4 regions of the Methylobacterium sp. AC433 genome follow, and region 1 is predicted to be linked to each of the others. Evidence: predicted binding sites of a transcription regulator. Region 1 holds the regulator's gene; each other region holds the start of a gene.
The links. Region 1 encodes LexA, which represses DNA repair genes until DNA is damaged. Its sites were predicted from a motif close to TGTTCNNNNTGTGTTCNG; they were not measured.
Positions count from the first base shown of each region.

Region 1 (7,829 bases):
AGCAGGCACGATGAAAGACACGCAGCCCTACGGCACCTACGCTCCCACCGGCCTCGTCGCCCGCATCGCCCAGCAGACAGGGCGGATCTCCTACGCCAGCTGGGCGGGCCGGCGCCTCGCCCTGTTCCTGCGCCGGGTGGCGATCGGCCTTTTGCGGGGCGCCCCCCTCGACGTCGAGCGCTACGGCGCGCGCATGCGGCTCTACCCCTACAACAACAACTGCGAGAAGAAGGTGCTCTTCACGCCGCAGTTCTTCGATCCGGAGGAGCGCGAACTCCTGCGCTCGAAGCTTCAGCCGGGCTGCACCTTCCTCGATATCGGCGCGAATATCGGGGCCTATGCGCTGTTCGTGGCAGCCTTCGCAGGGCCGCGCGCGCGCATCCTCGCAGTCGAGCCGCAGCCGGACGTGTTCGACCGCCTGACCTACAACATCGCTCAGAATCCGTTCGGGACGGTGAAGGCGGTGGCCTGTGCCGTCGCCGACAAGGCCGGCGAACTCACCCTGTTCGTCGATCCGCGCAACCGGGGCGAATCGAGCTTGAAGATCGTCGGGACGAACGAAGGCGCGCAGATCCGGGTGCCGGCCCTGCCGCTGCTCGATCTCGCCCGCGGCGAGGGGATCGAGCGCATCGACGCCATGAAGCTCGACGTCGAAGGGGCCGAGGACCTGATCCTGGAGCCGTTCCTGCGGGCGGCCCCGGCCGCACTCAGGCCGGGCCTGCTGATCGTCGAGAACGGCACCGATCAGTGGCAGATCGACCTGCCTGCCCTCCTGGAACAGCACGGCTATCGCCGGATCGCCCGCACGCGCCTCAACCTGATCTTCGAGCGGGCCGCCTGACGGCGCGTCGTTCCCCCCTCTACCGAGCCGGCTTTCGCGGAGACGGGCGTCCTACAGCACCGGGATGGCGTCGGCGATGGTGATCCCGCCGGGGCCGATGCGGCAGCGATGGGCGTGCACGGCGACGCCAGCGGCCCGTGCGGCCTGGAACGCCCGGTCGAAGACTGGGTCGAGGTCCCGGGCCACGTCGAAGCGGTCGGCCCACATCTGCACCACGATGACGACCATCGCGCGGCCCCCGGCCTCCACAACCGCAGCCAGGTCCGCCATGTGCCGGGCGCTGCGAGCGGCGACGCAATCCGGGAACTCCGCGAGGCCGGCCCGGCGCATCAGGTGGCAGTTCTTCACCTCGACGTGGCATGGCGGCACTTCCTCGCCCGTGGCGAGGAAGTCGACGCGGCTGGCCTGCGCGTAGCGGACTTCCGGGCGCAGGACGGTGTAGCCGCCGAGCACCGGCAGGCTGCCGTCCGCGAAGGCTTCCGCCACCAGGGCGTTCGGCCGCATCGTGTTGACGCCCACCCATTGCCGCCCGCCGGGCAGGTCCGCCTCCACCAGTTCCCAGGAGAAAGCCAGCTTGCGCGTCGGGCTCCGGGTCTCGGACACGAGTGCGCGCGCGCCCGGAACCGCGAGGCCCAGCATCGCCCCGGGATTGGGGCAGTGGGCGGTGACCAGGGAGCCGTCGCCTAGTTCCATGTCGGCCAGGAAGCGCTTGTAGCGACGCACGAGGCGCGCCTCGATCAGGGGCGCGGAGAAGCGCATCGGCGGATCCGGGGCAAGAAATAGGTTGATGCGGGCTCCCGTCGGCGCGGAATCGGGCAGTCCTGAGGCGCCTGGGCTGGTCAGTGCTACCCGGATGCGACAGAATTCGCGGGGCGCGCCCCGGGTCGTTAGCCGGGAAAGCCGCTGTTCGTCCGCGAGGCCGCCATGTTCAATCTGTTCGACATTCTCCAGGCGCAGGCGGGCGCCAATGCGCAGGGATTCGGACGGCAGTTCGGCCTGTCGCCGGAACAGGGCCTGCGTGCGATGGAGGCTCTGATGCCGGCGCTGACCATGGGCCTGCAGCGCAACGTCGCTCACGATCCCACCGGCTTCGCCCACCTGTTCAACCTCGTGGGGCCGACTGCCCCCATGGCACCGAGCGCGACGCCGCAGATGGACATGCTGGTCAAGCAGTTGTTCGGCTCGCCACATCTCAGCCAGGCGGTGCTGCAGCAGGCGGCGACCGTCAGCGGCGTCGCGATGCCGGCCCTGAAGCAGATGCTGCCGGTCATGGCCGGTATGGTGGTGGCGGGGATCGTCCACGTCATGATCAACCAGGCGCCTGCGCCTGCGCCGGCCTCGCGCGCCGAGGCGAATCCCTTCGGCTTCCCCCCCAACGCCTGGTCGGAGATGATGGAGGCGTTCCTGAAATCGGGTGCCTCCGCCGCGAGTCCCGCGCCCTCGCCGCCTCAGGCGCGGGCGCGCCCGACGCCGCCCCGGCTCACGGCCCCGTCACGGCCAGGGGCCGATGCACCGGACAAGACTGCTGCGGACGCCCCCTTCGACGTGATGCAGCAGATGTTCCAGACCGGCCTGGAGGTGCAGCAGGAAAACGCGCGCGCCATGCAGCGCCTGTTCGACACCTTCTGGCAGGATCCCCGCGTTTCCACCGAGGCGGGGGGCGAGGCCCCCGGTGCCAAGCCCCGCAGCGGACGGACCCGGACGTCGTAGCGCCACCACACCGTCGTCCGCGACAGGCCGCTCCCGATCGGGCCAGGGCCCCGACGCGTCCGCGGCAACGGGCATCCGTGAAGGGATCTGCCCACGGCGCGGTTCCGGCCATCCCCGGCACCTCGAGGGCTCTTGACAGGAACCCTTGCAGAACACTTACGGAACGTTTAATGTGTTCGTGGTTTGTTTCTGGTGCCATCCGCCGCGCTTCGTGGCGCTAACGAAGAGTGTCCCGCATGTTGACGCGTAAGCAGCTGGACCTGCTCCAGTTCATCCAGCTTCGGATGCGCGAGAGCGGCGTTCCTCCGTCCTTCGACGAGATGAAGGACGCCCTCGATCTGAAGTCGAAATCGGGTATCCACCGCCTGATCACGGCCCTCGAGGAGCGCGGCTTTCTGCGCCGGCTGCCGAATCGGGCGCGCGCCATCGAGGTGATCCGGATGCCGGAGAGCCTGGGCGGGAACGCGGGCGCGTCCCGCGCCGCTCCGGCTCCCGAGGTGCGCCGCTTCACGCCTAGCGTGGTCGAAGGTGGCAAGGGCAAGGGCTTGCCGGCGGGTGCCTCGGTGTCCCGCCTGCCGACGACGCAGGCCACTGACGAGAGCGGCCGGGCGGTGACCATCCCGGTGATGGGCCGGATCGCGGCCGGCACGCCGATCTCGGCCATCCAGGAGCAGAGTCACTCGGTGACGATGTCGCCGGACTTCCTCGCCGGCGGCGAACATTACGCCCTGGAGGTGCGCGGCGACTCGATGATCGAAGCGGGAATCCTCGACGGGGACCTCGTGGTCATCCGTAAACAGGACACCGCGAATACCGGCGACATCATCGTGGCGCTCATCGACGACGAGGAGGCGACCCTGAAGCGCCTGCGTCGGCGCGGTTCATCCATCGCCCTGGAAGCCGCGAACCCGGCCTACGAGACCCGCGTGCTCGGTCCGGACCGGGTCCAGATCCAGGGGCGCCTGGTCAGCCTCGTTCGTCGCTACTGAAGGCTCTCGCCGTCCGGTTCGTCACCGGACGAATCCGACGGATCGCCAGTTCGGTCCGGCGCCGCTCGCGGCGTCGGCGGGCTGAACAGGTCCGATGGGGCCGGTGCCGCTTCCGTTGGTTTTCGTGACGAATTCGCGCGCCAGGGGACGAGGTCACCAAAACGTTTGGCCGTCGCGCGTACCGGGCCATCGCGGGCGAGGCGAATCGACGTCGCGCCGTGTGACTGCAGGAAATTCCGGTCGACGATGATCGGCGCGGCACAGCCTGGAGGGGCGGATTGCCGGGAAATCAGGATCTCGGCCCTGGCGCAATCCTCCCCGAGCGCGCGCTTGTCGGTGGTCAGCGCGAGCGCGCGGCCGTCTGGCGTGATCAAGGTGCAGCCGAGGCGATCGCAGCGCGCCCCCTGAAACGCTGGGACGTCTTCCACCTTGCGGCCGTCGCCATCCGCCTTCAGCCATTGCCCGAGGACGAAGGAGGGTGGCCGCCCCAGAGTGGCGAGCCGCCCGCTGCGGTCCCGGATCGCCGCACCCGCCCCCTCGCGATCGATGTAGATGTCGTGGCGATCCGGAGTGGCCGCGCAGGCGATGCCGATTGCCGCCGGAAGCAGGCCGAGCCAGCGCAACGACGAGGCCGGGAGGGTCAGGACGATCAGCGCGGATGCCATGAGACCGAGAGCACCCGCCCCGAACGCCGGAATCACCACGACCGCGTGCCCGAAGCCCGCGATCCAGGTGGAGATCGTCAGCATCCCTCGCACAGCGAGGCCCATCGCCCACCAGACCGGCTGATCCAGGGCAAACGGATAGGCGAGGATGCCGAGGACGGCCGACGGCATCACGGCCAGGGAGACCAGCGGCAGGGTGAGCGCATTCCCCACCAGCCCGAAGGGCTGGATCGTCTGGAAATGATAGGTCGCGAAGGGAGCCGTGGCGATCTGTGCGACGAGGGTCGTCGCCAGGGTGCCGACGATCGCCGTGGTCAGCAGAGCGAAAGCGCGGGGCAGCAGGCCGATCCCATCGCGGCGCAGCCCGCGGCCGCCGATCAGCGGTGCGCAGGCGATCAGGCCGGCGACCGCTCCGAACGACATCTGGAAGCTCGGGCCGAGGAGCCCCTCCGGCTCGCGCGCCAGGGCGATCAGGGCGGCGATCGCCAGGTTCCGCATGCTGAGGGCCGGCCGGTCGACCAGGATCGCGCCGAGCATCACCAGGGTCATGATCAGCGACCGCTCGGCCGCGATGTCCCAGCCGGAGAAGACGCAATAGGCCGTCACGCCCACCATGGCGACGATCGCCGCGAGCTTCTTGATCGGCCAATGCAACGCTGCGTACGGCAGCATGGCCAGCAGCGCACGCACGAGCCAGAACACCACGCCGGCCGCCAGGACCATGTGCAAACCGGAGATCGAGACGACGTGGTAGATTCCGGCGGCGCGCAGAATATCGTTGGTCTCGCCGCTGATCAGCCCGCGCTTGCCCGTGACGAGGGCTGCCGCCACGGCTCCGGCCTGCCCGCCATTGGCATCCGTGATCCGGCGCGTCAGGGCGTTCCGCGCCGCGTCGACGGCGGCGGCGAGGCGAAACTGCCGGTCCGCGGTTTCGGGCACCGGCCGCACCTCGACTTTGCCGACGAGCGAGCCGACCGCGCCGATCTCGCGGAAGAAGGCATCCCGGGCGAAGTCGTAGCCACCGGGCCGGGCGGCTTCCGGTGGCGGGAGCAGCCGCGCGGTCGCGGCGATGTGGTCGCCGGGCTTCAAGGTGTTCGCCTTGCGGTAGGAGACGCGCACCCGGGTCGGCCGGACCTCGGGGCCGAGCGTACCGAAGCGCTCGACGCGGATGATCAGGCGTGCGCCCTCCTCCCGCTCGTCCAATCCCTCGATGGTTCCGAGCAGGGGCGCGATGGTGGTGCGGGCCAGGATCGGACCGCTCACGCGCTGCACCCGCGCCGTTGCCGCCGCGAAGCCGAGGAACGCCGCGATGGCTGCGACCACGAGGGCGAGCCCGATCGGACGGCTCGCGAGGAACGGAGTCGTCCCGGCCAACAGGCCCGCCGCCACGAGCGGCGCCAGGACCGACGGTGTCCCTTGGGTGCCCAGGAAGAACACCAGGATGCCACAGCCGAACGCGACGGCAATCCATGCGAAGAGGCGGCGCTGCTCGATTTCGCGGTTCCACCCGGTGCGGAGCCAGGCGACGACGAGGCCGGCACCTGGTCGACGCGCGGCGAGGTGGCGCGTGATGCGCCCCATCGCAGCCGCCGCACGTGCCTGTGCCATCGCGTGAACCTCCGGCCCATGTCCCTATCAGGGAGGCAGCGATGGGCGCCGGCGATCCTCGGACCCTGCGACCCGGGGACCTGGACGATTTCTTAACGCTGGCCCGCGCGCATGCTACACGCGCGGTTCCGGGCCGGTCGATCCGCTTCCCGCCCGTTTCACGAGCCATTCAAGTCCAGATTGATGTCGTCAGCCGTCGTCACGCGCTTCGCGCCCTCGCCTACGGGTTACCTCCACATCGGCGGTGCTCGCACGGCCCTGTTCAACTGGCTCTATGCCCGCCGCTTCGGCGGGCGCATGCTGCTGCGCATCGAGGACACGGACCGGGAGCGTTCGACCCAAGGGGCCATCGACGCGATCCTCGACGGCATGCGCTGGCTCGGCCTCGATTGGGACGGAGAGGTCATCTACCAGTATGCCCGTGCCGCCCGTCACCGAGAGGCCGCCGAGGCACTGCTGGCCTCCGGCAATGCCTATCGCTGCTATGCCACGCCCGAGGAACTGACGGCCATGCGCGAGGCCGCCCGGGCGGAGGGACGGCCCCTGCGCTATGACGGCCGCTGGCGCGACCGCGATCCGTCCGAGGCGCCTTCCGGCGTCAAGCCGGTGATTCGCCTGCGCGCGCCCACCGACGGCGAGACGGTGGTCGATGACGGCGTGCAGGGGCGCGTGGTCTGGCAGAACAAGGATCTCGACGATCTCGTGCTGCTGCGCTCGGACGGCAACCCGACCTACATGCTCGCCGTCGTGGTGGACGACCACGACATGGGCGTCACGCAGGTCATCCGGGGCGACGACCATCTCACGAACGCCGCGCGCCAACGCCAGATCTACGACGCCCTGGGGTGGGAGGCGCCCGCCATGGCGCATATCCCCCTGATCCACGGGGCCGACGGCGCCAAGCTCTCGAAGCGCCACGGCGCCCTGGGCGTCGATGCTTATCGCGACCTCGGCTACCTGCCGAGCGCCCTGCGCAACTACCTCGTGCGCCTCGGCTGGAGCCATGGCGACCAGGAAGTGTTCTCCACCGAGGAGATGGTCGCCGCCTTCGACCTTAAGGCGATCGGCCGCTCGCCGGCCCGATTCGACTTCGCCAAACTGGAGAATCTCAACGGATTCTACATCCGGGGCGCCGCCGATGCCGACCTCGTCGCGGCGATCGACGATGTGCTGCCGGTCCTCGGTCCGGCACGGGGGATCGCGGTGCCCATGAGCCCGTCCCTGCGCGCGACGCTCACCGCCGCGATGCCGGGCCTGAAGGAGCGCGCCAAGACCCTGGTGGAACTTCTCGACAGCGCCTACTACCTCACCGCCGCGCGCCCCCTGGTACCCGACGAGAAGGCGAAGGGGCTTGTCGGCGACGAGGCCCGGGATCGTCTCGCTACGCTCCTGCCAGGTCTCGAGGCGCTGCCCGATTGGACCGCCGCCGCCACCGAAGGCGCGGTCCGGCACTTCGCCGAGACCAACGGGCTCAAGCTCGGCCAGATCGCGCAGCCCCTGCGGGCTGCGCTCACCGGGCGCGCCACCTCGCCGCCGGTCTTCGACGTGATGGCCGTTCTCGGTCGCGAGGAATGCCTCGGCCGCCTGCGCGATCAGATCGGCTGAGATCGCAGCGCACAAAATTGCCGATTCGGTTCGGCATTTTGTGCGCAGGAATGACAAATCGGCCTGGATTTCGCTTCGACACCGAGGTGAGACGGGCCGTCGGTTGATGACGGTCCGCCGATCCGCTACCCCCATGCTCGCGTGAGCAAGTGCAGCATGCGCTGCCTTTGCACCCCGGACCCGGGTGGTCGATTGCATCGCCACGCGGGCCGCCGCCGCCCCGCTGCCACGAAAGGGTCCAGGTCTCCATGAGCGCCTTCAGCACGATCACCGTGGGCGACGACCACGTCGAACTTCCGATCAAGACCGGCACCATCGGTCCGGACGTCATCGACATCGGAAAGCTCTACGCGAAGACGGGCAAGTTCACCTTCGACCCCGGCTTCACCTCGACCGCCTCCTGCGAGTCGA
Region 1 covers NZ_CEEDBN010000013.1:90,197-98,025, forward strand. The annotation lists gene AC0IWM_RS17500 (FkbM family methyltransferase) at 11-841, shown strand; gene sfsA (DNA/RNA nuclease SfsA) at 893-1,600, opposite strand; gene AC0IWM_RS17510 (DUF937 domain-containing protein) at 1,766-2,551, shown strand; gene lexA (transcriptional repressor LexA) at 2,788-3,540, shown strand; gene AC0IWM_RS17520 (ComEC/Rec2 family competence protein) at 3,534-5,813, opposite strand; gene gltX (glutamate--tRNA ligase) at 5,997-7,418, shown strand; gene gltA (citrate synthase) at 7,667-7,829, shown strand, end outside.

Region 2 (7,829 bases), on a different contig from region 1:
CTCGCGAGTCTCGGCCTGCCGCCGGCGCTCGCGAATCTTCTGGCCCGTACCTGACGCCCCTCGCTTTGCGATGCAAAGAATCCGCTTGCATCGGCTTTGCAGGCCCATATACTCTGCGATGCAGAGTGAGGTATTCCCGATGACGGATCTCGACAAGGCCCTGGCCGACATCGTTGCCATCCGCGCGCAGCTGGGCCGCGGCAGCGCCTTCCGGGGGTACGGGGCGGCGGCCTTCGCGGCCACCGCCGGGCTCGCGCTCGCCACCGCCACGGCACAGACCCTCCTCCTCGACGACCCGACGGCAGCGCCGCTGCTCTACTTCGGCGGCTGGATCGCCACCGCCTTCGGCTCCCTCGGGCTGATCGGGTGGGAGATGTGCGCCCGTTCCCGCCGGCACAGCGGTGGCTTCGCCGACGGGATGATCCGGGACGCGGTGGAGCAGTTCCTGCCGGCCGGTGCCGCCGGCGCGCTCCTCGCCCTGGTGCTGGCGCGGGTCTCGCCCGAGAACCTGTGGATGCTGCCCGGCCTGTGGCAAGTGCTGGTGAGCCTGGGGATCTTCGCCGGCGCCCGGGTCATGCCGCGGGCGGTCGCCCTGGTGGGCGCCTGGTACCTCGTGGCCGGCCTCGCGGTGCTGGTGCTGACGGCCGAGAGCCATGCCCTGTCGCCCTGGGCGATGGGGCTGCCCTTCGCCGTCGGGCAGGGGCTGATGGCGCTGGTCGTCCGCCAGAGCACGGAGGCCACCGATGTCGCGGCCTGAGGCTGCCCCCTTCGCCTATGAGGGGCTGGACCGGGTCATCCACGAGAAGGCTCGCCTCGGCCTCCTCACCTCCCTGATCGCCCATCCCAAGGGCCTCGCCTTCGGCGACCTCAAGCGGCTCTGCGGGCTCACCGACGGCAATCTCAGCCGCCACCTCCAGGTTCTGCAGGAGGCCGGCCTCGTCGAGATCCGCAAGGGCTACGACGGCAACCGGCCCCAGACCACCTGCGGCCTGACCGCCGCCGGGCGCAGCCGTTTCCTCGACTATCTCGCGGTGCTGGAGCGCGTGGTGCGCGACGCCGCCGAGGCGGCCGAGCGCGCCCCCGAAGCCGCGGCCCAGCCGCAGCCGGCCTGATCCGTCCGCAGGCCTCGCCACTCTCCGACGCCCAAGATCCATCCTCCATTTGCCAGGAAACTTTACAATGCAAAGCACTCTGCAGGACCGAATTCATGTCGGCATCATCATGGACGGCAACGGCCGCTGGGCGACCGAGCGCGGGTCTCCGCGAGTGGCCGGCCACAGGGCCGGTGTCGCGGCGACCCGGCGGGTCGTCGCGGCGGCGGCCGGGGCCGGCATCGGCACCCTGACGCTCTACGCCTTCTCCAGCGACAACTGGCGCCGGCCGCCGGACGAGGTCACCGGCATGATGGGATTGCTGCGGCACTATCTCCAGACCGAGGCCGCGCGCCTGGCGCGGGCGGGGATACGCCTCAGCGTGATCGGCCGGCGGGATCGCCTGCCCGAGGGCCTCGCCGAGGCCATGGGCCGGGCGGAGCACCTGACTTCGGCCGGCACCGGCCTGCACCTGCGCATCGCGATCGACTATTCCGGCCGCGCCGCGATCCTGGCGGCGGCGGGCGCGCTGGCGGGCACGTCGGTGGAAACCGGCACGCCATCGGCCGCCGCCTTCGGGCGGGCGGTCAGCGGCGAGCCGATCCCGGACGTCGACCTCGTGATCCGCACCAGCGGCGAGCAGCGCCTCTCGGACTTCCTGTTGTGGGAGAGCGCCTATGCCGAGCTGCACTTCACGTCCACGCACTGGCCCGATTTCGGTCCGGAGGACCTCGCCGCCGCGCTCCGGGCGTTCTCCGGCCGGACCCGCCGTTTCGGCGGTCTCGCCGCGCCCGCCCGGGCCGCCTGAGACCCCGGGCTTCGGGGCCGGCAGCGCGGACGAGCCCTCGAGGCGCGCGGGGCGGGCGGCGCCCTCCTCGGTGCGCGTGCTCAGCGCCTGAGGTCGAGCGCCGTGCAGGGATCGAGGCGCGTGCGGGACGCCGCGGGGCCGATGGCGCCCGTGGTCTCGGGATCGGTGGCCGGGATCCGCGCCTCGCGCTGGCGATCCGGACCGCGCTCCACGGCGCGGGACAGGTAATGGGTGGCGCCGAAGGCGCACACCGCGACGACCAGGCCGACCTTGATCGCCCAGGGCAGCAGGGTCGCCGGGCGCGGCGGTTCCGCCGCCCCGCGCCCGAACTCCATCCTCGCCTCGCGGGCGAGCGCGTCCGCGGGCAGGTCGAGAGGGGGGCTAGGCAGGAGCATGGGCGCGATCGTCCGTCTGGCGGCGCGGACCCTGGCCGCGCGTCCCGAAGTCTCGCCCGTCATGGTTAAGGAGGACTTGCGCCAAGGGCGCTTCGAGACGGCGCCGCCCCGCGCCGGACGGCAATAAAACGTGAGATCGACCCGCAATCCGGCACGATCCTGCAGGCAATTGGGATCTGAAGAAAGTCTTGCGGCAGGTCTTGATTTCAACAGGTGAGGCCCAATGCCGGGATCACTTGTCTCTTGAGGATGTGCGTGATGGCACCGACGCACAAAGCTCGAAATGACCGATCGCTAACCTTTACCCTTCTTTGACATCTGGGGGCCTAATAGGTGGCCTTGTTGCAGGAAAGCGACAGACCTCGCGTCGGCCAGGGACTACAAGCGCGCCGGCTCTCGCCAACCAGGACCAGGTTAAACCCATGAAAAGACTGCTTCTCGCCTCCACCGTGCTCGCCGGCCTGACTGCCGTCGCTTCGGCCGCCGATCTTCCGCGCCGCGCGGCTCCCCCGGTGTTCGTGCCGGTGCCGGTGTTCACCTGGACCGGCTTCTACGCTGGTTTCAACGCCGGCTACGGCTTCGACGCCTCCAGCAACAGCCAGCCGACCGTCATCGGCGTGAACGGCGCCAGCACCCTGGTCCTGCCGGGCACCACCGCTGCCATCGCGTTCAGCAACGGCCAGAGCAACGACGGCTTCGTCGGCGGTGGTCAGGTCGGCTACAACTACCAGTTCACCCCGGGTTCGGGCGTAGTCATCGGTGTCGAGGCCGACGCCCAGTACGTCGACTTCGGTCGTGAGCGGAACCGCTTCTCCGCCACCGGCCCGCTGGCCGCCCAGCAGGTCTTCAACCCGGCCGGCGTCTCGGGCCTCGACTACTTCGGCACCGTGCGCGGCCGCCTCGGCTACGCCTTCGACCGCACCCTCGTGTACGGCACCGGCGGCTTCGCCTACGGTTCGGGCGGCGGCCGTGACTTCGGTCTGACCAACAGCAGCCGCGACGACTTCCAGACCGGCTGGGCTGCCGGCGGCGGTATCGAGTACGCGCTCCCCACCGACTCGTTCCTGAACTTCTTCAAGTCCTCGGCCGTCACGCTGAAGGTCGAAGGCCTGTACGTGAACCTCGACCGCGGCAACCGCAACAACGGCGTCTTCGCGGTCAACAACGCCGGCCAGGAAGTCAGCGTCACCAGCCCGGGTGTCGTGCTCGTCAGCGGCGGCCGCCAGGTCCGCGACACCGAGTTCGCCGTCGTCCGCGCCGGCCTGAACTACAAGTTCGGCTCCTACTAGGATCCGAACGGCCGCCCGCGCGACCGATCCGGTCGCGCGGGCTCGGGCCAACGAGAAAGCCCGGCCTCGCGGCCGGGCTTTCTCGCGTCTGGGGTCCTGTCCGAGCGCCCGTCGATCGCCCGCTTCTCCGGAATGCCGAAGGCGCGGGCGAGCGCGTTCTCAGATGTCGAGCTCGGCCCCGTCGGCGAAGGCGGCGCGCTCGGAGATGAAGGTGAAGCGGGCCTCGGGCTTGTTGCCCATCAGCCGCTCGACCGCGTCCCCGGTGGAGTCGCGGGCCTCGTCCAGCACCTCGACCCGCAGGAGCGTGCGCTTCTTGGGGTCCATGGTGGTCTCCTTCAGCTGCGCCGGCATCATCTCGCCGAGGCCCTTGAAGCGGCCGATCTCGACCTTGCCGTTCTTGAAGACCGTCCGGATCAGCTGCGCCTTGTGGTCGTCGTCGCGGGCATAGGCCGTCTTGGCGCCCTGGCTGATCCGGTAGAGCGGCGGGATCGCCAGGTAGAGGTGCCCGCGGTCGATGAGCTTGGGCATCTGCCGGTAGAAGAACGTGATCAGCAGCGAGGCGATGTGGGCGCCGTCGACGTCGGCGTCCGTCATGATGATCACCTTCTCGTAGCGGAGGTCCTCCGAGCGGTAGCCCGTGCCGGTGCCGCAGCCGAGCGCCTGGGTCAGGTCCGAGATCAGCTGGTTGGCGCCGAGCTTGTCCCGGCTCGCCGAGGCGACGTTGAGGATCTTGCCGCGTAAGGGCAGGATCGCCTGGGTGGCGCGGTCGCGCGCCTGCTTGGCCGAGCCGCCGGCCGAATCGCCCTCGACGATGAAGATCTCCGAGCCGGCCATGCCCGCCTTGGAGCAATCGGCGAGCTTGCCCGGCAGGCGCAGCTTGCGGGTGGCGGACTTGCGGGCGACCTCCTTCTCCTGGCGCCGGCGCAGGCGCTCCTCGGCCCGGTCGATCACCCAGTCGAGGAGCTTGTTGGCCTGGCCCGGGGAGGCGGCGAGCCAATGGTCGAAGGCGTCGCGGATCGCGGTCTCGACGATGCGCGAGGCCTCGACGGTGGCGAGCTTGTCCTTGGTCTGGCCCTGGAACTCGGGCTCGCGGATGAACACCGAGAGCATCGAGGCGCAGGTCGCCATGACGTCGTCGGTGGTCACCGCCGTCATGCGCTTGGCCTGGCCGACGCGCTCGGCATGCTCGCGCAGGGCTCGCAGCAGGGCGACGCGCAGGCCGCTCTCGTGGGTGCCGCCCTCGGCCGTCGGGATGGTGTTGCAGTAGGAGGCCGAGACGCCGTCGTCGGTCACCATCCAGGCGACGGCCCATTCGAGGGAGCCGTGTCCGCCGGGCTTGGTGATCTTGCCCGAGAAGATCGCGTCGGTGACGAGCTCCTTGCCCTCGAGGTCGCGGGCGAGATAGTCGCGCAGGCCGCCGGGGAAGCGGTGCACGGTCTCGGCCGGCACGTCGTCGAGGCCTTCGAGCAGGGCGGGCGCGCAGCGCCAGCGGATCTCGACCCCGCCGAACAGGTAGGCCTTGGAGCGCGCCATCTTGAACAGGCGGCGGGGGTCGAACTTCAGCGCCCCGAAGATCTCGGCGTCGGGGTGGAAGCGCACGCGGGTGCCGCGCCGGTTCTGCACCCGGCCCACGGTCTCCAGCGGCCCCTGCACGTGGCCGCGCGAAAAGGTCTGGCGGTAGAGGGTCTGGCTGCGGGCGACCTCGACCTCGAGTTCGTCCGAGAGGGCGTTGACCACCGAGATGCCGACACCGTGCAGGCCGCCCGAGGTCTCGTAGACCTTGGAGTCGAACTTACCGCCCGCGTGCAGGACGGTCATGATGACCTCGAGCGCGGACTTGTTCGGGTATTTCGGATGCGGGTCGACGGGGATGCCGCGGCCGTTGTCGGTGACGATGAGGTGGCCGCTCTCCTCCAGCTCCACCTCAATGAAGCTGGCATGGCCGGCCACGGCCTCGTCCATGGAATTGTCGATCACCTCGGCGAAGAGGTGGTGCAGGGCGCGCTCGTCGGTGCCGCCGATATACATGCCGGGGCGGCGGCGCACCGGCTCCAGCCCCTCCAGCACCTCGATGGTGGAGGCGTCGTAGCCGGCCTCCGCCGAGACGGGCGGCGGCGCGAGCGGCGCCACGGCGGCCTCGAGCTTGCGGCGCTCGGCGGCCTTCGGCGCGGGCGCCTTGCCGCCGGCGAATAGATCGCGTGCGGGGTCGCTCACCGGAGCGCCTCGCGCGGGTGATGGTGAGGCCGCGGGCTTCGCGGGCCGGATCGCAGAGGGAGACCGTGCAGCATTCGCCTTCATCCTCTCACCATACCGGAACAAACCGGAAACAGAAAGGGGTTCCCGCCTGGTGGAGCAGGGGCCGGAAGCCCCCGCCGCACAGGGCGTACCACCCCATGACATGGTATGGATGTGGTTAAGAAGGCCTGACGGTGGCGTGATCGGTGGATCGTTGCGGAACGCGCGTCCCTCCCGCGCCCCGCCTCAGGTCCCGACGCGGCCGCCGCCGCGGCGGGTGATCGTCAGCACGGCGGGCCGGGGCGGCATCGACGGGTCGAAGTCGGGCCAGCGCGTGGCGGGCGCCTCGAAGGTGGCGGGCACCGCCTTCGGGTCCTCCTCGTCGGCCTCGCCGGGATGCTGGACGGCGACGAAGAAGGTGGTGTCGTCCGGCGTGAAATAGGGGCCGCACATCTCGGCGCCGTCGGGCACGCGGAAGAAGTGCTTGCCGGTGCCGCGGCCCGGCCCTTCCGTCTCCACCGCCCAGATGCCGTCGTTGCGGCCGGTGCGCGAGGGCGCGTTGCCGTCCGTGGCGACCCAGAGCCGGCCGAGGCCGTCGACCGAGCAATTGTCCGGCATGCCGAACCAGCCGTTCGCCGTGGTGGCCGACGAGAAGGTGGCGCCCACCGCCGCGACGCTCGGATCGCCGCAGCGGACCAGGATCTCCCAGGTGAAGCCGGGGGCGGCATGGTCGCCGTCGTCGGGGGTGAGCTCGACGATGTGGCCGAAGCGGTTGTCGGCGCGCGGGTTGGCGGCGTCGACCTGGTCGGCCTTGCGCTTCCCGTTGTTGGTCAGCATCACGTAGACCTTGCCGGTCTTCGGATTGGCCTCGACGTCCTCGGGCCGGTCCATCTTGGTGGCCCCGAGGCGGTCGGCGGCGAGCCGGGCGCCGATCACCACGTCGGCCTGGCCGTGGAAGCCGTTCCCGGGCGTCAGCGGCCCCTGGCCGAACACCAGCGGCAGCCAGGTGCCGCGCCCGTCGGCGTCGAAGCGGGCCACGTGCAGGGTGCCGGAATCGAGGAGGTCGCGGTCGCCGCTGTCGGCCCGGCCCTCGGTGACGAACTTGTAGACGTAGTCGAAGCGCTCGTCGTCGCCCTGGTAGATCACGTACTGGCCGCCCTTGGCGACGATGCCCGCCGCGCCCTCGTGCTTGAAGCGCCCCAGCGCCGTGCGCTTCTTCGGGGTCGAGGTCGGGTCGAACGGGTCGATCTCCACCACCCAGCCGAAGCGGTTGGGCTCGTTGGGCTCCTTCGAGACGTCGAAGCGCTCGTGGAAGCGGCCCCAGGCATAGGCGCTGGCCGGCAGGTTGAACCGCTTGTGGTTGGCGGCCTCCGGCGAGCTCTCGGCCAAGGCGCCCGAGAAGTAGTAGTTGATGTTCTCCTCGCAGGTCAGCCAGGTCCCCCAGGGGGTCGTGCCGCCGGCGCAATTGTTGATCATCCCGAGGACCGCCCGGCCGCCGGGATCGGCCGCGGTCCGCACCCGGTCGGTGCCGGCGGCCGGGCCGGTCAGGACCATCGGCGTCGCGGCCGTAAGGCGGCGGGCGTAGCGCGAATCCGGCACCACCGCCCATTTGCCGTCCTGCCGGCGGATCTCGATGACCGAGCCGCCATGGGCCGCCATCTCGATGTCGACGAGTTCCCGGGTCATGCCCTTGAAGGCGACGGCCTTGATGTCCTGGCGGCCGAGGCCCGGGAACATCAGCTCCTCGTTGGTGTATTCGTGGTTGACCACGAGGAGGCCGTGCGCCGCCGGGTCGGCCGCCCCCGGCATAGGAAAGTAGCCCACGAAGTCGTTGTTGTAGCCGAACTGCTGGCTCTGCGCGGCCGCCGTCTGGTTGCGCGGGTCGAAGGCCGGCGCGCCGGGCAGCACCGGGTCGCCCCAGCGGATCAGGATCTCGGCGTCGTGCCCGGCGGCGACGTGATGGTGCGCGTCCGATCCGGCCTCGATCTCGGCGAAGGGGAAGCGGGTGTCG
Region 2 covers NZ_CEEDBN010000018.1:32,135-39,963, forward strand. The annotation lists gene AC0IWM_RS20420 (aspartate/glutamate racemase family protein) at 1-54, shown strand, start outside; gene AC0IWM_RS20425 (hypothetical protein) at 140-757, shown strand; gene AC0IWM_RS20430 (transcriptional regulator) at 744-1,112, shown strand; gene AC0IWM_RS20435 (di-trans,poly-cis-decaprenylcistransferase) at 1,180-1,899, shown strand; gene AC0IWM_RS20440 (hypothetical protein) at 1,980-2,294, opposite strand; gene AC0IWM_RS20445 (outer membrane protein) at 2,717-3,583, shown strand; gene parE (DNA topoisomerase IV subunit B) at 3,743-5,797, opposite strand; gene AC0IWM_RS20455 (PhoX family protein) at 6,065-7,829, opposite strand, start outside.
Region 2: the regulator LexA is predicted to act here: its motif matches at 5,895-5,912, upstream of parE (DNA topoisomerase IV subunit B).

Region 3 (7,829 bases), on a different contig from region 1:
ACCTGATCGACACCTCGGTCACCAACACGGTCGGCAACTACCACTCGGCGATGCTGAGCCTCGTCGAGGGCGCGACCCTGGCGGTCATCGTGGTGTTCCTGTTCCTGCGCGACTGGCGCGCCACCCTGATCGCCTCGATCGCCCTGCCGCTCTCGGTGCTGCCGACCTTCTGGGTGATGAGCAGCCTCGGCTTCTCCCTGAACGCCGTCAGCCTGCTGGCGATCACGCTCGTCACCGGCATCCTGGTCGACGACGCCATCGTGGAGATCGAGAACATCGTCCGGCACATGCGCATGGGCAAGTCGCCCTATCGCGCCGCCCTGGAGGCCGCCGACGAGATCGGGCTCGCCGTCATCGCCATCACGGCGACGATCATGGCGATCTTCGCCCCCGTCTCCTTCATGAGCGGCATCGCGGGCCAGTACTTCAAGCAGTTCGGCCTCACCATCGCGGCGGCGGTGTTCATGTCGCTCCTCGTCGCCCGCCTGATCACGCCGCTGCTGGCCGCCTACTTCCTGCGCGACCACGGCCCCGACCACAGGCGCGAGGGCCCGGTGATGCGGGGCTATACCCGCGTGGTCGCCTGGTCCGTGCGCCACAAGTTCATCACCCTGGTGCTGGGGCTCGCCTGCTTCGCCGGCTCGATCCTGTCCACCGGCCTGCTGCCGGCCGGCTTCCTGCCGGCGGAGGACGCCGCCCGCACCATCTTCGTGGTCGAGCTGCCGCCGGGCGCACGCCTGTCCGACACCACGCAGGTGACCGACGGCCTCGTCGAGCGCATCCGCGCCCTGCCGGAGGTGCGCAGCGTCTTCGTCGATGGCGGCCGCCAGTTGCCCGCCAAGAAGGAGGTCCGCCTCGCGACCTTCACCATCAACCTCACCCCGAAGAACACCCGTCACCGGACCCAGAAGCAGGTCGACATCGCGATCCGGTCGATCCTGCACGACGTGCCCGACATCCGGTTCTGGGCCCTGCGCGAGGGCGGCCAGCGCGACGTCACCCTGATCGTCTCCGGCCCGGACAAGGTGGTGGTGGCCGAGACGGCGGCCCGGCTCCAGCGCGAGGCGGCGGGGGTGCCGCATCTCGTCAACGTGCTCTCGACGGCGCCCCTGGACCGCACCGAGATCCGCATCCGGCCGAAGGCCGGGGTCGCGGCCGATCTCGGGGTCTCCACCGACCTCATCGCCGAGACGGTCCGGGTCGGCACGATCGGTGACATCGGGGCGAATCTGGCCAAGTTCAACACCATCGACCGGCAGGTGCCGATCCGGGTGCAGTTGCCCGAGCGACTGCGCGGCGACCTCTCGCAGATCGAGACCCTCAAGGTTCCGGTGAAGGGCGGCGCGGCGGTTCCGCTCTCCACCGTGGCCGATCTCAGCCTCGGGCGCGGCCCGACCGCCATCGACCGCTACGACCGCGCCGTTCGCGTCGCCCTGGAGGCCGACATGGAGGGCTCGGACGCGCTCGGGGCGCTGATCGGTGCGGTGCTCGCCCTGCCCACCGCCAAGGACCTCCCGCCCGGCGTCACCATCCGGCAGACGGGCGATGCCGAGGTGATGGGCGAGGTGTTCGAGGGCTTCGCCCTCGCCATGGGCGCCGGCCTGATGATGGTCTTCGGCGTGCTGGTGCTGCTGTTCGGCAACTTCCTGCAGCCGCTCACCATCCTGTTCTCGCTGCCGCTCTCCATCGGCGGCGCGATCCTCGGCCTGCTCATCTTCAGCAAGCCCATCTCGATGCCGGTGGTGATCGGCATCCTGATGCTGATGGGCGTGGTGACGAAGAATGCCATCATGCTCGTCGATTTCGCCGTCGAGGAGATGGCCCGCGGCGTCGACCGGGTCACCGCCATCGTGGATGCGGGCCGCAAGCGGGCGCGGCCCATCGTGATGACCACCATCGCCATGGCGGCCGGCATGGTGCCCTCGGCCATGGCGCTCGGCATCGGCGGCGAGTTCCGGGCACCCATGGCCATCGCGGTGATCGGCGGCCTCATCGTCTCCACCGGCCTGTCGCTCGTCTTCGTGCCGGCGATCTTCATCCTGGTCGACGACCTCTCGCGGCTGTTCGTGCGCGCCTTCGGCCGCTTCGTCGGCGCGGTCGACGAGCCGACGGAGGGCGCGTTCGCCTTGCCGCCGACCCACACGGCCAATGACCCGAAGCCGCTCTTGCCGCCGCGCATCGCCGCCGAGTAGGCCGCCGGCGGACGCGCGAAACGAGAAGGCCCGGACCTTTCGGTCCGGGCCTTCTCGTCTGCACTCGACTGTTCGAGGGTGCGATCAGCCCTCGCTGCGGGCGGCCAGGCGGCTCGCGGCGAAGCAGAGGCCGCCGGCGACGATGAAGAGCACCACGAAGGTCTTCACGGTGGCGTAGAACAGCGCCGGCTCGATGCCCGCATCCGTGTAGAGCACGGCGCCGATGGCGGTGATCGGCAGGAGCAGCAGGATCAGGAGGGGGGTCAGCGGGCTGTTCATCGGCGGGTCTCTCAACCTCTGTCGGACCCGGCTCACCGGCCCCTGTGGCGTTTGCTGCGCTCCTCATAGCATCGCCCCGCCCCCGGCGCCAAGACGGATCGAAGACGGATCGGCCACGCTTGCCTGCGGTCCACGCTTGCCTGCGATCGATGAGCCCGGATCAGGCCGGGATCCGGACCGTGGCTCGCAGGCCCCCGAGCGGGCTGTCGTGCAGGCTGACGTCGCCGCCATGCGCCCGGGCGATGTCGCGGGCGATGGAGAGCCCGAGGCCGGAACCGCCGGCATCCTGGCGCGCGTCGTCGAGGCGCACGAAGGGCTTGAACACCTCCTCGCGCTGCTCGGGCGCGATGCCGGGCCCGTCGTCGTCGATGGAGACCAGGAAGGCGCGGGCCTCGCGCCGGCCGGTGATGGCGACGGTCTCACCGTAGCGGGCGGCATTGGCCGCGAGGTTGAAGAGGCAGCGCCGCATGGCGTCCGGCCGCAGGGTCAGCTGCGGATGGTCCTCCATCTCCACGGCCTCGACATGGGCGCCGAGGCGCTCGACGTCGGTGCGCAGATCCTCGAGGAGCGCCCGCATGTCGGTGGGCACCGCCACCTCGCCCGAATCGCCGCGGGCGAAGGCGAGATAGGCCTCCAGCATCCGGCTCATCTCGTCGACGTCGCGCTGCAGGTCCTCGACCTCGGGGGTCTGCTCGACCAGGGCGAGGGAGAGCTTGAACCGCGTGATGATGGTGCGCAGGTCGTGGCTGACCCCGTTGAGCATCGTCGTGCGCTGCTCCATCGCCCGCTCGATGCGCCGCTTCATCTCGATGAAGGCGTGGCCGGCCTGGCGGACCTCGCGGGCGCCGCGCGGCCGGAACTCGATCTCGCGGCCCTTGCCGAAGCTCTCCGCGACGGCGGCCAGCCGCAGGATCGGCTTGATCTGGTTGCGCAGGAACAGGATGGCGACGCCGAGCAGCACCAGGGACGAGCCGCTCATCCAGAGCAGGAAGATGTGCGAGTTCGAGGCGTAGGCCATGCTGCGCCGGGCGGTGACGCGCATCACCCCATCGGGAATCGAGACCCGGATCTCGATCAGGCTGGAGCGGCCCACGGTATCGATCCAGTAGGGACGCCGGATCTGGCGCCGGATCTCGTCGGAGAGCGCCTCGTCGAGGATCGAGAAGAACGGCCGCGGTCCCGCCGGCGGCAGCTTGGCCCCCTTCAGGATGTCGACGTCGAGGTTGAGCCGGTCGTTGGCGATCCGGGTCAGGGTCTCGGAATCCTTGTCCTGGGGATAGCTCTCGTAGATGTCGATCAGCGCGGCGACGTCGGCGGTGACGGCCGAGGAGAGTCGGCGCGTCACGAGCTGCCAGTGGCGCTCCATGAAGGTGTAGGCGATCACCGACTGGAGCAGCACCACCGGCGCGATGATGATGATCAGCGAGCGCGCATAGAGCCCCTTGGGCAGGACGTCGCCGATGGCGCGGCTGACCAGCCGCCACATCCGTCCGGGCCGGGGCAGGGCGGCGAGGCGGGTCGCCGTGCGCTGGAGGAGGCCGGTGGCGGCCATGGGCTCAATCGACCGCGAGGCGGTAACCGACGCCCCGCACCGTCTGCAGGAACAGGGGATTGGCCGGATCGACCTCGGTCTTGCGGCGCAGGCGGTTGATCTGCACGTCGATGCTGCGCTCGGCCGCGAGGCCGCCGCTTCCGGCAAGCGCCTCGCGCTCGACGTTGGCGCCGGCGGCCTGGGCCAGGATGGTGAGGATCTCCCGCTCGCGCTCGGTGATTCGGATGACCTCGTCCTCGCGGCGCAGCTCGCCGCGGTCGATGCGGTAGGCGAAGGGTCCGAAGGTCACCGTGTCGTGGGCGAGGGCGCGCCCGCTCCCCGCCTCGCTGCGGCGCTTGATGATGTTCGACAGGCGCAGGATCAGCTCCCGCGGCTCGAAGGGCTTGGGCAGGTAGTCGTCGGCGCCGATCTCCAGGCCCATCACCCGGTCGTTGGGATTCGAGCGGGCGGTCAGCATCAGGATCGGAACGCGCGAGGTCTGGCGCACCTCCCGGGCGTAGTCGAAGCCGCTCTCACCCGGCATCATCACGTCGAGCACCAGGGCGTCGAAGACGAAGCACTGCGCCTTGGTGCGGGCTTCCGGCACGTTGCCGGCGGCGGTCACGCGAAACCCCTGCTCGTAGAGGAAGCGCGACAGGAGCTCCCGCACCCGGCGGTCGTCGTCGACCACGAGGATGTGCGGCGCGTGGTCGGGCAGGTCGGTATTCGCGCGGGCTCCGGCCATGGCCATCAGGCGACACTCCGGGCGCGCCGGGACATCAGGCGCTGCACGGCCGCGCGGGCGTCCGGCTCGATCATGCCGAACAGGAAACTCTCGGCGGAGAGGGGCGTCTCGCCGCCGCGCTCGGACGCCGCGAGGGCGCGCGCCACCCGCCGGCTCTGGACCCGCATGAGGTCGCCGGCCAGGTCCGCCCCGGCGGCGGTGCAGAACAGCAGCCGCTGGCGCCGATCGCTGGTGCCGGTCTTCTGCGCGATGTAGCCCTGCTCGATCAAATCCTTCAGCACCCGGTTGAGGCTCTGCTTGGTGATGCGCAGGATATCCAGGAGTTCGGCGATCGTAAGACCCGGATAGCGGTCGACGAAGTGCAGCACCCGGTGATGCGCCCGGCCGAAGCCGTACTGGGCCAGGATGCGGTCGGGGTCGCCGACGAAATCCCGGTAGGCGAAGAACAGCAGTTCGATGAGGTCGTCGCCGGAGCCGGAGCCGGAGGCGGGCGGCGCGTCGGCCTCGGCATCTCTCATCGCGTGGGCAGTCACGTCCGGGGCGACCTCGATTTACGTCAGCGTTGTTGACATGTTCCAGCCCCGTCGCGACCCGTCAAGTCTCGCGGCGGGGCCGATGCCGCGGCCCGGAGCCATCGGTCCGGCCGATCCCGTCCCCGCACGACCGTCGCGGTCGGAACCGCCGCCGGGCGCGCGCCGCCGGCTCCGTGAGACAACTGACCGCGGGACAAGGCTCCCGCCGCGGACCGGCATCAGGAACCGGTCCGCAGGCCCCGCGTTCACCAGAACATTTCGTGAACTGGAGAAACCATCATGGCCAGCACCCAGGCATCCAAGTCCAAGGCTTCCGAATCGAAGACTTTCGGGTCGGAGGCGGACGAGAACCCGAAGACAGACCCGAAGGACGTCTCGAACCAGATCAAGGATCCGAGCCAGTGGACCACCGGCGGCGAGCCGATGACCGGCGCGCAGGCGTCCTACCTGAAGACCCTGTCCGAGGAGGCCAAGGACCCGGAGGCCTTCGATCCCGATCTCGACAAGGCCGAAGCCTCCCAGCGCATCGACGCCCTGCGCAAGGAATCCGGCAAGGCCTGATCGGGTCGCTCGGGCCGCCGGCACCGTCCGGCGGCCCGAGGGCGTTTCCCTAGGGCGAGCCGAACCTTCGACGATCCGCTTAAGTCCTCCGCAAGGAAGGTTTCGTATCCTCTCCCCAGAGCGAATTCGGCGAAAGACGTCACGGGGCCATGACCGAACTGGACATCGAACACTCCAGGAGTCGGCGGAACTCTCGGACGCGATATGGTCTCCAGGACCTGACCCGGCGCTTCCTCGATGACACGTCCGGCTCGACGGCGATCGAGTACGGCCTGATCATGGCCATGATCTTCCTCGTGATCGTGACGGCGATGCGGTACTTCGCGGACCAGACGGGCGCGATGTACAACTACATCAGCGCGAGCCTCAACAAAGGATCCTGACGGCGTGAGACCGGTCACCCGGTGCGCCGGACGGGTCCCCGGCGGCATCGGTCACTCGCCGCCTGGACGGGCCATCTCCTGCGGGAAGGGGCGCACGAGGCGATCCAGGAAGTCGAATTGCCGGCCCTGGATGACGCTCCACCGAAGGTGGACCTGATCGCGATACAGCGGTCGCATCGCGGCGGTCGCCGCCGGGCAGATGTCCCCCTCACACATCCACGGGGCCGGTTCGAGCACCTCCGCGCCTATCTCCTGCGCCACGGCCCTCAGCCGGTCGTGGATCGGCTGGCTGAGCCGCCGGAAACGTCCCAGATCGATGGATTGCACGTCCGTCGTGTCCTGCCCCAGGTACAGGCGCTTCGCCAGTTCCTGAGGAAGGTCGACGTTACTGAACGGATAGGTGAGGAGGATGACCACCTCCGCCCCGGATCGCCGCACCCGCTCCAGCCGTTCTTTCAGGCGCCCCATCGACGCATCGAGCTGACCGGGCAGGGTCTCCGCCGTCCAATCCGCGCAGCGGTCGCCCTCGACGAAGCAGACGGTCTCTGCCGGGCGGAAATAGCCCGACCACAAGGAGGTGACGACCACGCGCCGATACGCCCCCGTCTCCGCCAGCGTCAGGGCATGATCGAGGAAGGTCCCGCACACGTCCCCCGGCCCGCGGCGCTTGGCACCGGGCAGGATCGGACAACCGCCCTGAGTCACGAAGGTCAGGTTCGGGCGGGCGATGCCCTCGCGCCCAGCCCATCGGCCATAGATCGCTTCGGCGATCGAGTCTCCGAGGAAGAGGACGTCACCCCGCGTCCCTCCCGGCTGCTGGCAGCCCCGCAGCACCCGATCCTGCTCCAGCCGCTCGCAATGTGCGGGGAATGCCCAGTCCGAACTGGCCGCGGCGAGATCCGCGAAGACCGCGGCGCGGTCCGGCCGACGCTCCTGGAGCCCCTGGTGGCGCACGGCGTAGCCGGACAAACCGGCAACCGCCCCGATCATCACGATCAGACCGAGGCGGCCGCTGCCCTGCCAGGACATGTCGGCGAACCGCGTCCGTTGCACGAGCCGGCCCATCAGGACCATGAGGACGAGGAGACCGATTCCAGCGACGGGCGGGACCGGCAGCGAGAAGTAATGGATCGCGACCGCGATGGGCCAGTGCCACAGGTAGATCGCGTAGGACCAGTCTCCGAGGAGCTGGGCGGCCGGAAACGCGATCAGCCGCGATGATGACCGGTTTGCCAGCAGGAACAGGCAGGTCGCCGCCACGGGCAGCGTGGCCCGATAGGAGGGCCAGGGCATGAAGGCATCGAAGCCGACGATGCAGAACAGCAGGACGGCGAGGCTCGCGACTTGGAGCGCCCGCGACGTCCGCTCGCGCGACCAGACGACCGGGTGCAGCGCGACGAGGCCGCCGGCGAGCATTTCCCAGGCACGGGTCGGCAAGAGGTAGAACGCCGCCGATTGGTAGGCCAACGGCGTCACGATGCACAGGGCCAACGACACTCCGCAGCCGAGCCAGATCAGCAGGCGCAACAGGCGCAGGCTCGGCGCGACTTTCCGTGCGGCCGCGAGAACCACAGGGTAGAGGATGTAGAACTGCCACTCGACCGA
Region 3 covers NZ_CEEDBN010000012.1:77,095-84,923, reverse strand. The annotation lists gene AC0IWM_RS16705 (efflux RND transporter permease subunit) at 1-2,192, shown strand, start outside; gene AC0IWM_RS16700 (hypothetical protein) at 2,277-2,471, opposite strand; gene AC0IWM_RS16695 (ATP-binding protein) at 2,632-3,957, opposite strand; gene AC0IWM_RS16690 (response regulator) at 4,028-4,747, opposite strand; gene AC0IWM_RS16685 (MarR family winged helix-turn-helix transcriptional regulator) at 4,753-5,265, opposite strand; gene AC0IWM_RS16680 (DUF3072 domain-containing protein) at 5,560-5,841, shown strand; gene AC0IWM_RS16675 (Flp family type IVb pilin) at 5,991-6,224, shown strand; gene AC0IWM_RS16670 (acyltransferase family protein) at 6,276-7,829, opposite strand, start outside.
Region 3: the regulator LexA is predicted to act here: its motif matches at 5,530-5,547, upstream of AC0IWM_RS16680 (DUF3072 domain-containing protein).

Region 4 (7,829 bases), on a different contig from region 1:
AGATCGAAGGCCCAAATGCCGCCGACGAAGGTACCGACGTTGAACGACAGATCCCGGATACCATTGCCGCCCCTGTCCTTGCCGAACACGAACACGGTCGGGGGAGCGACGAGCAGCTCAACGCGGCCGCCGAACGGCACGAAAGGGGTCGACCAGACAAGTACCGGGACGTTGACGCCAGCGTCGACGGCCGACGGCCGGTCGCGGTTCTGATAGACGAAGGTGTTCAGCGCATAGATGCCCTCGGGCAGCGGCGCGCCGGTGGCCAGGCCGACCTGCTCACCCGGAACGGTGGTGGACTGCGCGTAGGATGCGGTGGCGGTCATGCTGGCCGTGAGCGCGAGCGCTCCGGCGACGAGCCAGTTCTTCGACATTTTTACTCTTCCTTCCCAAGGATTTCAGGCGTCCGCCGCGTAGCCATCCGAACCATTCTGCCGATGCGCCGCTTGTTCGCAGCTTGTTTGCAGTTGGTCCGGCGGCCCCCCTTGCGGCCCGTTCTCAAGTCTCAACGTCGAGAACTATTCTACAGGACGCCGCGGAAGGACAGCGGAATGCTTGGAAACGGGGCAGTTCGACCCGCACCGTTGCGCAAAAGCCGCATTTTCGATGCAGTGCCGCGGAAGGATTTGTTAACCTTTTGAGCAGGTTGGCGGAGCCGAACACGCCGCTTTCGGAAGCCCTCACGGCAAAATACCGCTGAACACTCAGGCTGTTATGGTTACGGTTCCGCGGTGGGAAAATCCGGCAAGAGCGTCCGGGCCATTGGGCAGGCAGGACCGTCCGGTGCACGCGTTTCGGCCGAATGATGCGCCGCGAAACGCCTCGCGTTCGATCCGGCCGGGCGAATCGCCGGGTATCGCGGAGCCCCGGAGAGCTATTCGGCGGCGGCGCGGCCCTTCGCAGAGGCAGCGGCGGGGCGCCGGGCCAGGACGTCGCGCAGGAATCGCCCGGTATGGCTCGCCCGCGACTTGGCGATCTGCTCGGGCGTTCCTTCGGCCACGACGACGCCGCCGCCGTCGCCGCCTTCGGGACCCATGTCGATCACCCAGTCGGCGGTCTTGATGACTTCGAGGTTGTGCTCGATCACCACGACCGTGTTGCCCTGATCGACGAGTTCGTGGAGCACCTCCATCAACTTGGCGACGTCGTGGAAGTGCAGCCCCGTCGTCGGCTCGTCCAGGATGTAGAGCGTGCGGCCCGTGGCCCGCTTCGACAGTTCTTTGGAAAGCTTCACGCGCTGGGCCTCGCCGCCCGACAGCGTGGTGGCCTGCTGACCGACCTTGACGTAGCCGAGGCCGACCCGGGCCAGGGTCTCCATCTTCTCACGGATCGTCGGCACCGCCTTGAAGAGGTCGGCGGCCTCCTCGACGGTCATGTCGAGCACGTCGGCGATGGAATGGTCGCGGTACTTCACCTCCAGGGTCTCGCGGTCGTAGCGACGACCCTTGCAGACGTCGCAGGTGACGTAGACGTCCGGCAGGAAGTGCATCTCGATCTTGATGACGCCGTCGCCCGAGCAGGCCTCGCAGCGCCCGCCCTTCACGTTGAACGAAAACCGCCCGGCCTGATAGCCGCGCGCCTTGGCTTCCGGCAGGCCGGCAAACCAGTCGCGGATCGGCGTGAAGGCGCCGGTGTAGGTGGCCGGGTTGGAGCGCGGGGTGCGGCCGATCGGCGACTGGTCGATGTCGATGACCTTGTCGAGGTGCTCGAGACCGTCGAGCCGCTCGAAGGGTGCGGGATGCTCCAGGGCGCCGTTCAGGGATTTCGCCACCGCCTTGTAGAGCGTGTCGATGATCAGGGTGGATTTGCCGCCGCCGGAGACGCCGGAGATGCAGGTGAAGGTGCCCAGCGGGATCTCCACCGAGACGTTCTTCAGGTTGTTGCCGCGGGCGCCGACGAGGCTGAGCTTGCCCTTGCGGCCCTTGCGGCGTGCGGTCGGGACACGGACGCTCATCTCGCCGGTGAGGTACTTGGCGGTGAGCGATGCCGGATTCTTCAGGACCTCCTCGGGAGTCCCCTGGGCGATGATCTGGCCGCCATGGATGCCGGCCCCCGGGCCGACATCGACCACGTAATCGGCCTGCAGGATGGCGTCCTCGTCGTGCTCGACCACGATCACCGAGTTGCCGAGGTCGCGCAGGCGCTTCAGTGTGCCGAGCAGGCGCTCGTTGTCGCGCTGGTGCAGCCCGATGGACGGCTCGTCGAGGACGTAGAGAACGCCGGTGAGCCCGGAACCGATCTGCGAGGCGAGGCGGATGCGCTGGCTCTCGCCGCCCGAGAGGGAGCCGGAGCCGCGCGCCAGCGTCAGGTATTCCAGCCCGACATCGATCAGGAAGGTCAGGCGGTCGCGAATCTCCTTGAGGATCCGGTAGGCGATCTCGTTCTGCTTGTCGGTGAGCTTGCCCGGCAGGTCCGAGAACCAGGCGTGGGCGTCGCGCACCGAGAGAGCGGTGATCTCGCCCACATCCTGCATGGCGATCTTGACCGACAGGGCTTCGAGCTTCAGGCGCTTGCCGCTGCATGTGGCGCAGGGCGTCTCGCTCATGAAGCGCGCGATCTCCTCGCGCGAGGTATCGCTCTCGGTCTCCTTGTAGCGCCGCTCCAGGTTCGGGACGACGCCCTCGAACGGCTTATTGACCTCGTAGGCCCGCATCCCGTCGTCGTAGGCGAAGCGCACCGCCTCGGGCCCGGTGCCGTACAGGACCACGTCGCGGGCCTTCGCCGGCAGGTCGCCCCAGGGCACCGTGGTCTTGAAGCCGTAGTGGCGGGCCAGCGCGTCGAGGGTCTGGCCGTAATAGGGCGAGGTCGACTTCGCCCAGGGGCCGACCGCGCCACGCTTCAGGCTCAGCTTGGCATCCGAGATCACGAGTTCAGGGTCGATCCGCATCTCGTGCCCGATGCCGCCGCAGGTCGGGCAGGCGCCGAAGGGATTGTTGAACGAGAACAACCGCGGCTCGATCTCCGCGATGGTGAAGCCGGAGACGGGACAGGCGAAGCGCGACGAGAAGGTGATCGCCTCGCGCGGCGTCTCGCCCTCGGGCGTGTCGGCGAACTCGATCAGGGCAATGCCGTCGGCGAGGTCCAGCGCCGTCTCGAACGAATCCGCCAGACGCGCGGCGATGTCCGCCCGGACCACAATCCGGTCCACCACCACGTCGATGTCGTGCTTCAGCTTCTTGTCGAGCTTCGGCACGTCGTCGATGGCATAGTACTCGCCGTCGACACGCAGGCGCTGGAAGCCCTTCTTCTGGAACTCGGCGATCTCCTTGCGGTACTCGCCCTTCCGACCGCGGATGACCGGCGCCAGGAGGTAGAGGCGGCTCTTCTCCGGCAGGGCGAGAACCCGGTCCACCATCTGGCTGACCGTCTGGCTCTCGATCGGCAGGCCCGTGGCCGGCGAGTAAGGGATGCCGACCCGCGCCCAGAGCAGGCGCATGTAGTCGTAGATCTCGGTGACGGTGCCGACGGTCGAGCGGGGATTCTTCGAGGTGGTCTTCTGCTCGATCGAGATCGCCGGCGAGAGCCCGTCGATCTGGTCGACGTCGGGCTTCGACATCATCTCGAGAAACTGGCGCGCATAGGCCGAAAGGGATTCGACGTAGCGGCGCTGACCTTCCGCATAGATCGTGTCGAAGGCGAGCGACGACTTGCCGGAGCCGGACAGCCCGGTGAAGACGACGAGCCGATCGCGCGGGATCGTCAGGTCGATGTTCTTCAGGTTGTGCTCTCGGGCGCCCCGCACCGAGATGACGCGCGCATCACGGGCGCCGTCGAACAGCGCCTCGATCTTGGCTTCGACCCGCTCGGCCTCGGCTTGCGATGTCTTGGCGGCGGCTTTGGCTTTGGCCATGGAGTCTCTTCGGAAACGTCTGCGGCGCGGAACTCGGCAGGACTCGACCGGAGCCCCCGCGGCATGTCGGGCGCGCCACCGCGTCGGGCAAGGCGCGCGCCGCGCATATCCGCCCCTCAGCTAGAACAAAATGCGTACGCGGACAACATCGCGAGGCTTTCGAACGGCGTGGCGCGTCCGCCAATGGGGACGGTGCGAAGACATCCGCAGATTTCCCAGCCGCTGCGACGCTTCTCCGGAACCCGGATCGCCGACAGCGCAGGATGCATCGACCGAGCACGATCGCCGAAGGGACGGGTGCGATCCCGAAACCGAGGGCCGCATCGAATCAGGCACGCAACAGGATGTCTCGACACAGGTTCTTGCAGCAAATCTGCCCAAAATCTAAGATCTCTGATCAAAAAATGAACATGCGGCAGCGGCGAAACGCAACTTTTACCGGAGACGTCGACAGTGTCGGCAACGATTTCACGCAGGTCTCGCTCCATGTCTACCGGTCTGTTCACGTCGCTCCGCACGCGCATACTTCTGGTCGCGCTCGCACCCTGCCTCGCTTTCGCGCTGGTCGTGGGACTTGCCGTCACCGAGCGGATGGACATGCGCACCCGGATGACGAACGTGCAGGCGCTCGTCGGCATGGCGGGTCGCATCAGTGCCCTGGTGCACGAGGTTCAGCGCGAGCGCGGCGCGTCCAGCCTCTATCTCGGCGCCAAGGGCACCCAGTTCCGTGCCGAGCTCGACGCCCAGCGCCTGCGCACCGATTCCGCCCACAAGGCTCTGGAAGAGGGTCAGGGCGGCCTCGATCTCGCCGCCGTCGGAGCCGGCGTCGTCCGACGCCACGATGCGCTCAGCGAGCAGCTCTCCGGCATCGGTCCCCATCGCATCGCGGTGGACGCGCTTGGCCGGACGCCGGCGCAGAACATGGGGCTGTATTCGGGCGTGATCGCCAACGCGCTCGATCTCGTGCGCGAAGTCTCCCAGGTCGCCGCCAGTGCGGACCTTGCCGCGCGCATCGCCTCCTACTCGTCCTTCCTGGCGCTCAAGGAACTTGCCGGACAGGAACGGGCCGCCGCCTCGGCGATCTTCGGTGCCGGCCGCATCGATCTGTCCGGCCACGAGCGGCTGGCGGGCCTCAGCGCCGGCCAGACCCTCTACGAATCCCTGTTCCGCCTGGGCGCCGAGCCGGCGCAGGCCGCGCTCCTCGATTCCGGCAAGGCCGCGCCCGCCGCCCGGGAAGTCGACCGCCTGCGCCGCCTCGTTCTCGATACGCCCGCCGGCAACGCGCTCGCCTTCACCGACGCCCCCGCCTGGTTCGGCCTCGCGACCCAGCGCATCGACGCCCTGAAGACCATCGAGGACCGACTCACCGCCGATCTCGGCGTGGCCGCCGGAGCCGCCAGGGCCGAGGCCGAAAGGAGCGTCATGCTCTGGACGGCCGTCGGCCTCGCGACCCTGGGCCTGTCCTGCGGCCTCGCCTTCGCCTTCGGCACCGCCATCGCCCGCCCGCTGACCCGGATCGCCGCTTCGCTCACGGCGATCGGGCGTGGCGAGGAGGCTGGCACCATCCCACGGCGTGGTGCCCGCGAGGTCCGCGCCATCGCGGCGGCGGCCGTCGACTTCCAGGCCAGCGTGGCCGAGCGTCGGCGCATCGCCGCCGAGGCGGACCACGTCACCGCCAACGCCGCGGCCGCCCGGCGCGCCGAGATGGAAGCGCTCGCCGATCGCTTCGAGGCTCAGGCCAGCGGCATCGTCGAGGCGGTCTCGGCGGCCTCGAGCCAGCTGGAGACCGCGGCCTATGCCCTGACGCAGGCTGCGAGCGACACCGCATCCCTCAGCGGCTCCGTGGCCGCCGCCTCGGCCGAGACCGCGGCCACGGCGGATACGGTGGCGGCCGCCACCGAAGAGCTGAGCGCCTCGGTGCGCGAGATCGGCAACCGGGTCGAGGCCTCGAGCGCGGTCGCGAGCGAGGCCGAGCGCGATGCCGCCCGGATGGCCGAGGACGTGAACCGCCTGGCGCAGGCGGCGAGCAGCATCGGGGAGATCGTCGGTCTGATCACCAGCATCGCGGCCCAGACCAACCTGCTGGCGCTCAACGCCACCATCGAGGCGGCGCGGGCCGGCGAGGCTGGGCGGGGCTTCGCCGTCGTCGCCGCGGAGGTGAAGAGCCTGGCGACCCAGACCGCGAAGGCCACCGAGGAGATCGGCGCCAAGGTCTTCGAGATCTCGCAATCGACGGACGCGTCTGTGACGGCGATCGGCGGGATCATGGAAGTCATCCAGCGTCTCGGCCGGATCTCGGGCGACATCTCCGCGGCGGTGGATCAGCAGGAATCGGCCACCCAGGAGATCGCCCGCAACACCGTCCTCACCTCCGAGGGAACCCGGGCCGTGTCCGGGCACATCGTCGGCGTCCGCGAGGCGGCGGACTCCGCCCGCAACGGCTCGGCCCAGGTGCTCACGGCCGCGAGCGACCTCGCCCGTCAGGCCGCCGCCCTGCGCCAGGAAGTGGATGGTTTCCTGGTCACGGTCCGGGCCGCCTGATCGGCCTAGGGGTTGGTCTTCCAGGGGTTGATGATGCGCATCGCCGTCAACTCCGGCTTGACGGTCTGGTCGACGCTGGCGGGCATGACCTTGTGCGCCTGCGCCATCATCTTGCGAGCCTGGTCGGCCGGCATGGCGCCGATCGGGAGCATCATCGCGGCGAGTTGGTTGCGGGTCCGCCGGTCGACGAAATCGGACCGGCCGATGCTCTCGAAATCGCGGGCGGTGTGACGGTCGTCGGGCCGGCCGACGAAGACCTTCGCGCCCTCCTTCATCACCACGATGTCACCCGGGCGAAGGGTCTCATCCTTCATGAAGGCGGCCGCCGGGCCGGCCTTCATGTCGAGGGGCGTCTGACGGTCGGTGACCTTGATCTGCAGCGCTTCGGATTTCGGAAGCGCCGCGTAGCGGATCTTCGGACGCGGGCGACTGGTAACGCGCCGAATCGAGCGACGGGCCTGCTGGTAGTCGAAGTCCGGTGCGGGCGCGGGCGCCACTTGCTGCACCGGCCGGGCGGGGGCAAAGAGCAGGTCGAACAGGCCGCCATCGGCGCTCTGGGCGCTCGCCGGCAGCGTGAGCATCATCAGTCCGAAGGCAGGGGCGATTGCGGCGCGCGCGGCGGCGGAGAGCGGGATCGTCGGCATCGATGTCTCCGGGTGGGGGCGCCCGACTGCGCGCCGAGATGACCCCTTAACAAAAGCACAACCTGAACAGTTCCAAGGTTTTCAAAAGATGGTGAGGGTCGGCCCAAGACTTCGCGAGCAGGCTTGCAAGGCCGCGACGAGAATTAAGTCTCCTCGATTCCGCGCGCCGGGAAACGCCGCCTGATGGTCTTCGGCGACCGCCTCGTGCCGCGTCCGCACCAGGTTTCGGCCCGCGACGCGATCCTATCCGCGCGTGCCGCGGGCCGGACGGGATTCCTACTCGGTGACATGACCGGGCTCGGCAAGACCCTCTCGGTCTGGAGCGCGGTCGCGGCCATGCCCGAGCGCGAGGTCCTCATCGTCTGCCCCAAGGGCGCGATGCCGCAATGGCGACGCACCATCGCCCTGTCGGGGCTCGGCGAGAAGGCGGTGACGCTCACCAACTACGAGCGCACCAAGGCGCTGATGGCGCCGCCCCCGGCCGGCAACCGGCGCTCGACCCGGGCCAAAAACAACGCGCTCGCCCGGCACGGCACGCCGAAGCGCACCTGGCCGCTGGTGGTCTTCGATGAGAGCCACCGCCTCCGGAATCCTTACGCCCAGCAGAGCCTCGTCTGCCGGCAGATCGCGGACGCGGCAGCGTTCACGGTCTACCTCAGCGCCACCGCCGGGCAGGCCCCCCACGAGCTCTCCTATCTCGGGCGCCTGCTCGGCGAAGCCGCGGGACAGCCGACCGGGACGCTGGCTGAATTCCGAGGCCTGATGCAGCGGCTCGGGATCGGCCGCGCCAAGGG
Region 4 covers NZ_CEEDBN010000003.1:188,018-195,846, reverse strand. The annotation lists gene AC0IWM_RS06895 (transporter family protein) at 1-374, opposite strand, end outside; gene uvrA (excinuclease ABC subunit UvrA) at 875-3,850, opposite strand; gene AC0IWM_RS06885 (methyl-accepting chemotaxis protein) at 4,337-6,391, shown strand; gene AC0IWM_RS06880 (hypothetical protein) at 6,397-7,035, opposite strand; gene AC0IWM_RS06875 (DEAD/DEAH box helicase family protein) at 7,219-7,829, shown strand, end outside.
Region 4: the regulator LexA is predicted to act here: its motif matches at 3,972-3,989, upstream of uvrA (excinuclease ABC subunit UvrA).